One region of the Kitasatospora gansuensis genome, then DNA from elsewhere that is predicted to be linked to it. Evidence: riboswitches for the same ligand, from Rfam matches in the RefSeq annotation. Region 1 holds a riboswitch; the other holds the start of a gene.
What was found. A riboswitch is a leader RNA that binds a small molecule or an ion and turns the genes downstream of it on or off. The one in region 1 is predicted to bind cobalamin.
Positions count from the first base shown of each region.

Region 2: it holds a riboswitch for cobalamin, as region 1 does, so the genes downstream of both, F4556_RS39875 (prenyltransferase/squalene oxidase repeat-containing protein) here and F4556_RS08970 (cobalamin biosynthesis protein) in region 1, are expected to answer to the same signal.

Region 1 is NZ_JACHJR010000001.1:2,035,354-2,040,474, forward strand. Features, by position in the region: gene F4556_RS08955 (alpha/beta hydrolase family protein) at 1-679, opposite strand, end outside; gene F4556_RS08960 (helix-turn-helix domain-containing protein) at 807-1,496, opposite strand; gene F4556_RS08965 (YidB family protein) at 1,781-2,194, opposite strand; cobalamin riboswitch at 2,366-2,499, shown strand; gene F4556_RS08970 (cobalamin biosynthesis protein) at 2,601-3,551, shown strand; gene F4556_RS08975 (cobyric acid synthase) at 3,548-5,065, shown strand; gene F4556_RS08980 (putative cobaltochelatase) at 5,062-5,121, shown strand, end outside.
Region 2 is NZ_JACHJR010000001.1:7,570,050-7,575,170, reverse strand. Features, by position in the region: gene metE (5-methyltetrahydropteroyltriglutamate--homocysteine S-methyltransferase) at 1-1,923, shown strand, start outside; gene metF (methylenetetrahydrofolate reductase [NAD(P)H]) at 1,985-2,902, opposite strand; partial or broken gene F4556_RS39880 (dihydropteroate synthase) at 3,033-3,185, shown strand; cobalamin riboswitch at 3,243-3,388, shown strand; gene F4556_RS39875 (prenyltransferase/squalene oxidase repeat-containing protein) at 3,495-5,121, shown strand, end outside.

The DNA.
Region 1 (5,121 bases):
TCACCCGGCCCGCGCCGCTGTCCAGGGCCAGCCGGATCGCCGCGTCGACGTCCTGCCACTCGGTCTCGCCGAAGTGGCCGAGCCGGTCCGGGGAGGGCGGTGCGCCCCGGTCGCCCCGGTAGGTGACGGTCAGGGTGGGCAGCTGGAGCCGGTGCAGCACCGGGAGGACCGGCAGCGCCTGCGAGCGGTCCGCGCCCGGGCCGTGCACCAGGATGACCCAGGTGCCGCGTTTGCCGTCGACGTACCAGGCCGGGAGGTCGCCGAGGTCGCCCGTGGCGACGGTGTCGGTGAAGGCGAGGCCGAGGGCCGAGCGCGGGTCGCCGGTGTGGACCCGGGGCGTCAGTTCGACCTTGTCGCCGATCTGCAGGGAGCCGCCGTTCACCTGTTCCAGGCGGCGGGTGACGGTCTGCGGGCCGGTGCCGAGCACCTCGCCGACCACCGCGTGGCCGCCGTCCGGCCACTCCAGCGCGTACCGTCCCGGCCGGGCGGTGGCGGTGCTGCGGGTGATCACCACCCCGCCGGGGGCCAGGTCGTGCACCCGCAGGTCGGCGACGGCCCCGGGCTCGGCTCGCCCGGGCCTGACCACCCCGTCGGACGCCTTGCGGCCGAGCAGCAGGACGGCCGCGGTACCGGCTCCGACTGCGGCGGCGGCCACCATGGCCGCGGTTCCCCAACGCATTGCGCTCCCGGTGTGCTGTGGCGGACGGGACGATGCGGTCCATTCCACCGGCGCCGGTGGCGGGGTGCCACCGGGAGGGGGCCGTCCGGGAGCGGCGGCGGACGGTGCGTCAGACCCGTCAGACCCGTCAGACCGGGATGTCGGTGCGGTGGCGGGCGAGCAGCTCCCAGAACCGTTGCGCGTGCGGCTTCACCGGCTGCTGCTCGGCCGGGCTACGCGAGGAGCCCCAGTGCATCGGCACCAGGTACTCGCCCTGCAGCTCCGCGAGGGTCTGCTCCAGCACCGGCCGGGGCACCGGCACCAGCCGGGACATCGGCTTCACCTGCGACTGCCAGCGGCCGTCCACGCACTGGCGCAGACAGCGGTCGAGCTCGTCCTGACGGTCGGTCACGTGCACCAGCATCCGCAGCCCGATGCCCAGCACATGGGCCAGCGCGTACGTCTGTCCGGCGTCGCCGCCCCACTTGCCGGTCAGCTCGGCCTGCTCGTACGCGCGGGGGGTCACGCCGATCCGCTGGGCGGCCTGGTCCTGGGACAGCTCGCGGGCCACCCGGAAGTCCCGCAGGGTGGCCGGTGCGGTGCCCATCAGCTGGGCAGGCGGGCACCAGAGGGCCCGGGCCAGCGCGACGAACTCCTCCTCGGACGGCCGGAACTCACCGGTCTCCCAGCCGATCACGTGGCTCGGCAGCAGGCGGACGCCGTGCGCGGCCATGCCTTCGGCGACCTGATCGGGGGTCAGGCCGAGACCGGCCCGGTGGGACCGCGCCGCAGTCGGCGAGAAGGGCACGGGGGTGGGGGCGGGCGGTCTTCGTCGCATGCCACCAGACGCTAGGCCCGGGTCCGGGCGTTCGAGCACCCGCTGAACGCACGAAGCCCCTGCGGGCGGGTTGGCGGGGCGTTGGTGGTTCCTACGAGCGCTGACGCCTGATCAGGGGTCGTACTCGGAGGTAGCCACGGCTGCACCACCAGGGGCTCGGGGAACGGCGACGGTTCGTGGCTGGCGGGGCAAAATGCGAAAGTGCCTGACCGCCTATGTACGGATCACCTTGCAAGGGTCGGCGTCGCAGTTCCCCGAGCCCCTGTCTGCCGAACCATGTGCCTTTAGTGCTGCTTCCCGAAGAGCTCGTCGAGGGTGGCCGGGGTGGGGACTTCGCCGGTCGGGGTGAGCTGGTCGACGGCGGTGGGGAGCTGGGCGGCGAGTTGTTGGGTGATCTGGTCGCGGGAGAGGCCGGACTGCTGGGCCAGGGCGTCCAGCTCGCGGTCGGGGAGGGCGGCGGCGAGTTCGGCTCCGGTGACGGGGTGGTTGTCGCCGGTGCCGACCCAGGACTGGGCCTGGGAGCCGAGGCCGCCTTGGGTCAGTTGCTGGAGCAGTGCGCCGAGACCGCCCGCCGCTCCCTGGCCGCCGCCGAGTGTGCCGAGCAGCATGGCGAGCAGGTTTCCCCCGCCGCCGCCTCCGCCGGCGTGGCCGCCCGTGCCGCCGAGCAGTCCCCCGAGAAGCTTGCCGAGATCGGTCATGACCGTCCTCCAGTTCGGGCGCGGACCGATGCCGCGCCAGGGCCAGCTTCACCCGGCCGGGAGCACCCCGCACGGTGGGTGCGAACAGACGTGTGACCAACCCCTCCGCGCCCTTTGTTGACTGCCTGTCCGGCCGCGTGATGGGATCCTTCAGCCAAACGGAGGCAAGTAGAGGAAGCCGGTGCGAGTCCGGCGCGGTCCCGCCACTGTCACCGGGGAGCACTCTCGACACATGGTCACGACGGCCCGCTGAGGCGGCTGTTGGAAGGCCCGGGAGTGTGTCCGACCCGGAAGCCAGGAGACTCTCGCCCCCGGTACGTCGATCCAGGGCGCGGACCCTGAGTGAGGACACCCACGCCATGCCGGCAGCCCAGGACCGAGCCGACACCTCCCCGTCGTGCGCCGACTGACCCCCGCGCTCCCGTTCCTGCTCGGCTCCGTCGCCGGCTACCTGGCCGACGCGAGGTTCGCCGACCCCCGGCGGGGTCATCCCGTCGCCGTCTTCGGTTCGGCCGCCACCCGGCTGGAGCGCCGGCTCTGGCGTGACCACCGACCGGCCGGTGCCGCGTACACGGCCGCCTGTGTGGGCACCGTCGCGGCCGGGGCGGTGCTCGCCGACCGTGCCCTGCGCCGGGCGCCGCTGGCCCGGGCCGGGCTGGCCGCCGCCGCGACCTGGACGGTGCTGGGCGGCACCTCGCTGACCCGGGAGGCCAGGACCATCGGCCGCTCGCTGGCCGCGGACGACCTGGTGGCCGCCCGGGAGCGGCTGCCGCACCTGTGCGGCCGGGACCCGAGTGCGCTGGACGGGCCGCAGATCGCCCGCGCGGTGGTGGAGTCGGTCGCCGAGAACACCGCCGACGCCGTGGTGAACGCCCTCACCTGGGGCGCGCTGGCCGGTACCCCCGGGCTGCTCGCGTTCCGGGCCGTCAACACCCTGGACGCGATGGTCGGTCACCGTTCCCCGCGCCACCTGCGGTTCGGCTGGGCCTCGGCCCGGCTGGACGACCTGGCCGGCTGGCCGGGTGCCCGGCTGACGGCGCTGCTGACGGTGGCGGCCGCGCCCGAGCCCCGTACCGCCTGGCGGGTCTGGCGCCGTGACGGTTCGTCACACCCGAGCCCGAACGCGGGCCAGGCCGAGTCGGCCTTCGCCGGGGCGCTCGGGGTCCGGCTGGGTGGCACCCTGCGGTACGGGGAGCGCGTGGAGCACCGGCCGGTGCTCGGCGGCGAGCTGCGGCCGGTGACGGTCGACGACATCGAACGGGCCTGCGCGCTGTCCCGGCGGGTCGGGGCCCTGGCGCTGGCGGTCACCGTGACCGGCCGGGCCCTGTACTCGTGCTACTCGTGGAGGAAGTCGTGAGCGGTTCACTGCTGGTCGCCGGAACGACCTCGGACGCGGGCAAGAGCGTGGTCACCGCGGGCATCTGCCGCTGGCTGGCCCGACAGGGCGTCAGGGTGGCCCCGTTCAAGGCGCAGAACATGTCGCTGAACTCCTTCGTCACCGCCGACGGCGCCGAGATCGGCCGTGCCCAGGCGATGCAGGCGCAGGCCGCCCGGGTGGAGCCGGAGGCGGCGATGAACCCGGTGCTGCTCAAGCCCGGGGCGGACGGCCGCAGCCAGGTGGTGCTGCTCGGCAAGGCGGTCGCCGAGGTCGGCGCGCTGGACTACCGCGAGCGCAAGCCCGTCCTGCTGGAGCGCGCGCTGGAGTGCCTGGCCGACCTGCGCAGCCGGTACGAGGTGGTGGTCTGCGAGGGTGCGGGCTCCCCCGCCGAGATCAACCTGCGGGACCGGGACATCGCCAACATGGGCCTGGCCACCGCGGCGAAGCTGCCCGTGGTGGTGGTCGGCGACATCGACCGGGGCGGGGTGTTCGCCGCGATGTACGGCACCCTGGCGCTGCTCTCGGCCGAGGACCAGGCGCTGGTGGCGGGCTGGTTCGTGAACAAGTTCCGCGGCGACGCCCGGCTGCTGGCGCCGGGTCTGGAGATGCTGCGCGAGCTGACGGGCCGTCCGGTGCTCGGCACCCTGCCGATGCTCTCCGGCCTGTGGTTGGACGCCGAGGACTCGCTCGACCTGACCACCGTGGTGGACCGGGGCTCGGTGCGCGGCCCGGTCGGGGCGGACGTGCTGCGGGTCGCGGTGGTCCGCTTCCCGAGGCTGTCGAACTTCACCGACCTGGACGCGCTGGCCCAGGAGCCGGGGGTGCTGGTCCGCTGGGCCACCCGGGCCGAGGAGCTGGCCGACGCGGACCTGGTGGTGCTGCCCGGCACCCGGGCCACCGTGGCCGACCTGGCCTGGCTGCGCGAACGTGGCCTGGAGCCGGTGCTGAAGGCCCGGGCGGCGGCGGGCCGGCCGGTGCTCGGGGTGTGCGGCGGGTACCAGATGCTCGGTCAGGTGATCGAGGATCAGGTGGAGTCGAAGGCCGGTACGGTCGAAGGGCTCGGCCTGCTGCCGACCCGGGTGCTGTTCGGCCGGGAGAAGGTGCTGGCCCGGCCGGTCGGCGAGGCTTTCGGCGAGCGGGTCGAAGGGTACGAGATCCACCACGGCGTGGTGACGGTCGAGGGGGGCGAGCCCTTCTTGGACGGCTGCCGGGTCGGCTCCGTCCGGGGCACCACCTGGCACGGCGCGCTGGAGAACGACGGCTTCCGCCGGGCGCTGCTGCGCGAGGTGGCCGAGCAGGCGGGGCGGGCCTTCGTCCCCGCGCCGGACACCTCGTTCGCCGCCGCCCGGGAGGAACGCCTCGACCGCCTGGGCGACCTGATCGAGGAGCACGCCGACACCGACGCACTGTGGAAGCTGATCGAGGGCGGCGCACCCGCCCACCTGCCGTTCGTCCCACCCGGGGCACCCCGAGCTACGGAGACCGACCGATGACCGACGTGCGTTACCCCTTCACCGCGATCGTCGGCATGGCCGACCTGCGGCTCGGG
Region 2 (5,121 bases), 5.5 Mb from region 1:
GAGTTGGGCCCGGACACGGTCTTCACCGCCAACCCCGCCAAGGCGGTCGGCGAGCTGCGCGAGGCGCGCGCACTCGGCCACCGGGCCCGCCCCGTGCTGCTCGGCCCGCTCACCTACCTGCTGCTCGCCAAGCCCGCCCCGGGCGTGGCCGCCGACTTCCAGCCGATCACCCTGCTCGACCGCCTGCTGCCGGTCTACGCCCAGCTCCTCGCCGAACTCAAGGCAGCGGGCGCGGAGTGGGTCCAGCTGGACGAACCCGCGCTCGTGCAGGACCGCACCCCGGCCGAACTCAACTCCGCCACCAGGATCTTCCGCGAACTCGGTGCTCTCACCGACCGGCCCAGCATCCTGGTCGCCACGTACTTCGACCGGGCGGGCGAGGCACTGAAGGTGCTGGCGAAGGCCCCGGTCGAAGGCGTCGGACTGGACTTCACCGGCCCCGCCGCCGCCAACCTGGACGACCTCGCCGCCGTCGGCGGACTGCCCGGCAAGCGCCTGATCGCCGGCGTGGTGGACGGCCGCAACATCTGGATCAACAACCTCGAGCAGTCCCTCGGCACCCTGGCCACCCTGCTGGGCCTGGCCGAGCGGGTCGACGTCGCCGCGTCCTGCTCGCTGCTGCACGTACCCCTGGACGCCGACCGGGAACGCGATCTGGACCCGCAGATCTCCCGCTGGCTGGCCTTCGCCCGGCAGAAGACCGAAGAGATCACCGTGCTCGCCCGGGGGCTGCGCGAGGGCACCGACACCATCGCGGCCGACCTCGCCGCCAACCGCGCCGACCTGGCCTCCCGCGCCGGCTCCGCGATCACCCGCGACCCGGCCGTCCGGGCCCGGGTCACGGCCACCACCGCCGCCGACGCCCGCCGCGACCAGGCCTACCCCGCGCGGGCCGCGGCCCAGCGGGCCCGGCTCGGCCTGCCGTTGCTGCCGACCACCACCATCGGCTCGTTCCCGCAGACCACCGAACTGCGCACCGCCAGGGCCGACTTGCGGGCCGGCCGGCTCGACCAGGCCGGGTACCGGGAGCGGATGGAGACCGAGGTCCGGGAGGTGATCACCTATCAGGAGAAGGCGGGCCTGGACGTCCTGGTGCACGGCGAGCCCGAACGCAACGACATGGTGCAGTACTTCGCCGAACAGCTCACCGGCTACCTCGCCACCCAGCACGGCTGGGTGCAGTCGTACGGCACCCGCTACGTCCGCCCGCCCGTGCTGGCGGGCGACATCTCGCGGCCCACGCCGATGACCGTCGACTGGTTCCGCTACGCCCAGGACCTCACCGACCGTCCGGTCAAGGGCCTGCTCACCGGGCCCGTCACCATGCTCGCCTGGTCCTTCGTCCGAGACGACCAACCGCTCGGCGACACCGCCCGCCAGGTCGCCCTGGCCCTGCGGGACGAGGTCACCGACCTGGAGGCGGCCGGCGCCGCCGTGATCCAGGTGGACGAGCCCGCGCTGCGCGAGACCCTGCCGCTGCGCTCCGCCGACCGCCCTGCGTACCTGGACTGGGCCACCGAGGCGTTCCGGCTCTCCACCTCCGGTGTCCGCGCCGACACCCAGATCCACACCCACATGTGCTACGCCGAGTTCGGCGCGATCATGACCGCGATCGACGAACTCGACGCCGACGTCATCTCCTTGGAGGCGGCCCGCTCGCACATGGAGGTCGCCCACGAGCTGGCCGGCGCCGGCTACCCCCGCGAGGTCGGACCCGGGGTCTGGGACATCCACTCCCCGCGCGTACCGAGCAGCACGGAGGCGGCCGCTCTGCTCCGCGCGGGTCTGGCCGCGATCCCGGCCGAGCGGCTCTGGGTCAACCCGGACTGCGGCCTGAAGACCCGCGGCTGGCCCGAGACCCGGGCCTCGATCGACAGCCTGGTCGAGGCCGCCAAGCTCGTCCGCGCGGAGCTGGCCGGCTGAGCCGGGCGGGTCGGGGCGGATGGGCCGCGGTACGCGCGTCCGCCCCGACCGTGCACCAGGGTCAGGGCCGGTTCTGCAGACCGAGGTTCTGATAGATCTCCATCGTGACCGGGGAGAAGTTCATGGTCATGAAATGGAGCCCGGGAACGTCCTCCGCGATCAGCCGGCGGCACATTTGGGTGGCATGCTCGATACCGATCGACCGCACGTCTCCCGGGCGGTCCTGGGCAGCGGTCATCCGCTCGGTGAACTCTGCCGGAATCACCGCTGTACTGAGCGTCGGAATGCGCTCAAGGGACCGGATCGTGGTGACCGGCATGATCTCGGGAATGATCGGGACGGCACACCCTGCCTTTTCCACGCGATCGCGGAAACGTAGGTAGTCGTCCACGTCGAAGAACATCTGGGTGATCGCGTAGTCGGCACCGGCCCGGCACTTCTCCACGAAGTGCCGGATGTCGCTGTCCCAGTCGGCCGAACGGGGGTGCATTTCGGGGAAGGCTGCGACGCCCACGCAGAAGTCCCCTGACTCCTTGATCAGCCGCACCAGCTCGGCGGCGTACCGCACGCCCTGCGGGTGACGCACCCAGTCGCCCAGCGGATCACCGGGCGGATCGCCGCGCAGCGCAAGGACGTTGCGAACGCCCTGGTCTGCGTAGTGGCCGAGGATGTTGCGCAGTTCGGCGATGCTGTGGCCCACCGCCGTCAGGTGGGCGACCGGGGTGAGGGTGGTGTCCTGGGCGATCCGTCCGGTCATGTTGACCGTGCGGCCGCGGGTCGAACCTCCCGCACCGTAGGTCACCGAGACGAAGGTCGGCGACAAGACCTCCAGTCTGCGGATCGCATTCCACAGACTCACCTCCGCCTGCGCGCTGCGGGGCGGCATGAACTCGAAGGAGTACGAGCGGGCCCCTGTCGCCAGGAGTTCGCGGATGGACAGTGCCCGATCTGCCCTCGTGCTGGGGATGCCTAGAGCCATGGAAAGATTATCGGGCTACCATCGGCATTCGGCAGCCTTGTCCATACGAACTGGCGGAAAGTCGCACGGGAGAGATGAGATCAGCGGATGGGAAGCTCCGGGGCCGACGCGCGTCGCATTGCCCACTCGAATTCGCGGAAGTTCCTGCTACCGGGGATGGAGGACTGGGGGCCGCCGCGGCGTCGTGGGCGTTCTCAACGTCACTCCTGACTCGTTCTCCGACAGCGGACTGTGGCTCGATCCGGACCAGGCGGTCGCCCACGGACTGAGACTCGTGGCCGAGGAATCCGCACGTCGGCTCCAGTCACGGTGTGTCGAAGGCGATATGACGCCTCGTTGACGACCCGAACGACCCCATGGTCTGATGAACCGCTTTTCATCCTCAGCAGCAGGGGAAGCCGGTTCGAATCCGGCGCTGACCCGCAACCGTGAACCCGCCCAAGGCGAGTGAGCCGGAATGCCTGCGCCGAGGGGCTTGTCAGCAATACGTGCGTCGTCGCGGACTACGACGCGGTCCACACAGGAGTCCCCTCGTGCCGGGACCTGTCGGCTGCGCCGTCACCCCCAGCGTCGACCGACCAGGGAGTCGCCGGTGAGGGTCAGCAGCATTCGCAACAGTCGCACGCACAGAGGCCGGAGCCTGGCCTCCCTGCTGCTCACCTCCGCCATCGCAGTCAGCGCAGGCGCCACCGTGATGTTCGGCCACCCCGGCAGCGCCGCCGCCGACCCGGTCGAGGACTGCACCGCCACCACCGGAGCCGTCGTCGCCGTCGACTTCGGCCACTGGGGCGGCGGCGTGGTCCGGGGCTGCGACGCCCACCCCACCACCGGCCTGAACCTGCTCCACAACGCCGGGTTCACCACCGCCGGAACCGAGCACGACGGCCTCGCCTTCATCTGCCGCCTCGGCAGCAGCACCTTCGGCAACGGCGTCCAGTACCCGACGCCGGCCGAGGAGCCCTGCGTCAACACCCCGCAGGCAACGGCCTACTGGTCGTTCTGGATCGCCGAACCCGGCCAACAGACCTGGTCCTACAGCCAGTTCGGTGCGGGCAGCCAGCAGCCGAAGCCCGGCGAGGTCGAGGCATGGGTGTACGGCGGCACCGACATCGGCGGCACCAGCGGCGCACCCTCCTTCACCCCGGACTCCGTCCGCGCGAAGAACACCGCCGGCCCCTCCCCCTCGTCCTCCGCCAGTCCTTCCGCCTCTGCCTCCGCGAGCCCCACGGCCCCGGCCACCGGGGACCCGGCCGCAGCGGCGGCCTGGCTGGCCGGTCAACTCGTCGGCGGTGACCACATGGAGAACGGGGCGTTCGAGGGCCCCGATCTCCCCCGGACCTCCTTCACCGCCCTGGCGCTCGCCGCCGCGGGGACCCAGGACCCGGCGCTGCGCAAGGTCGTCACCTTCCTGCAGGCGCACACCGACCGGTTCGTCTTCCCCGACGGCCCCGGCACCGAGCCGGACTCCCGGGCGGCGGCCCTGCTGGCCCTGGTCGCCGAGAGCACCGGCGGCAACCCCCGGTCGTTCGGCGGGCGTGATCTGCTGGCCGACCTGAACGACCACGTGTGCACCGCCCAGGGCGAGAACGGCAAGTGCACGGCGGCGGGCGACTTCCACGGCGCGGCCTCGCCGTGGGTGCAGGCGTACGGTGTGATCGCCCTGGCGCGCGGCGGCGTCACCCCGCCCGCCGCCGCGCTGAGCCGGTTCGACGTGCTCCAGTGCGCCGACGGCGGGATCGCCGGTTCCATGATCGTCGCGGGTGGCTTCTGCGAGTCGGACCCCTCCAGCACCTCCCTCACCGTGCTCGCCCTGCGCAAGGCCGGCGGACACGGCGAGTTCGTCCAGCGGGCCGCCGAGCAGCTCGGCACGAGCCAGCAGGCCGACGGCTCGTACGTCCCCTACGTCGGTGCCTCCGGTGACACCGGCAGCACCGCGGCCGCGGCCCAGGCCCTCAGGGCCACCGGCCAGGACGCCAAGCAGGCCACTGCCAAGGCGTGGCTGAGCACCCGTCAGAACAAGGACGGCGGCTTCGCCCCCGACGAGGGGGCCCCGGATTCCGACGTCCCCAGCACTGAGCAGGCCATCCTGGCCCTCACCGGCACCGACCTCTCGACCGTGTCCCACCATCCCGGCGGCACCACCCCGCCCACCTCGAAGCCCGCCAGGTCGCCGGACCTCACCAAGGGCAGCAGCTACCTGACCGACCCGGCCCACCTGC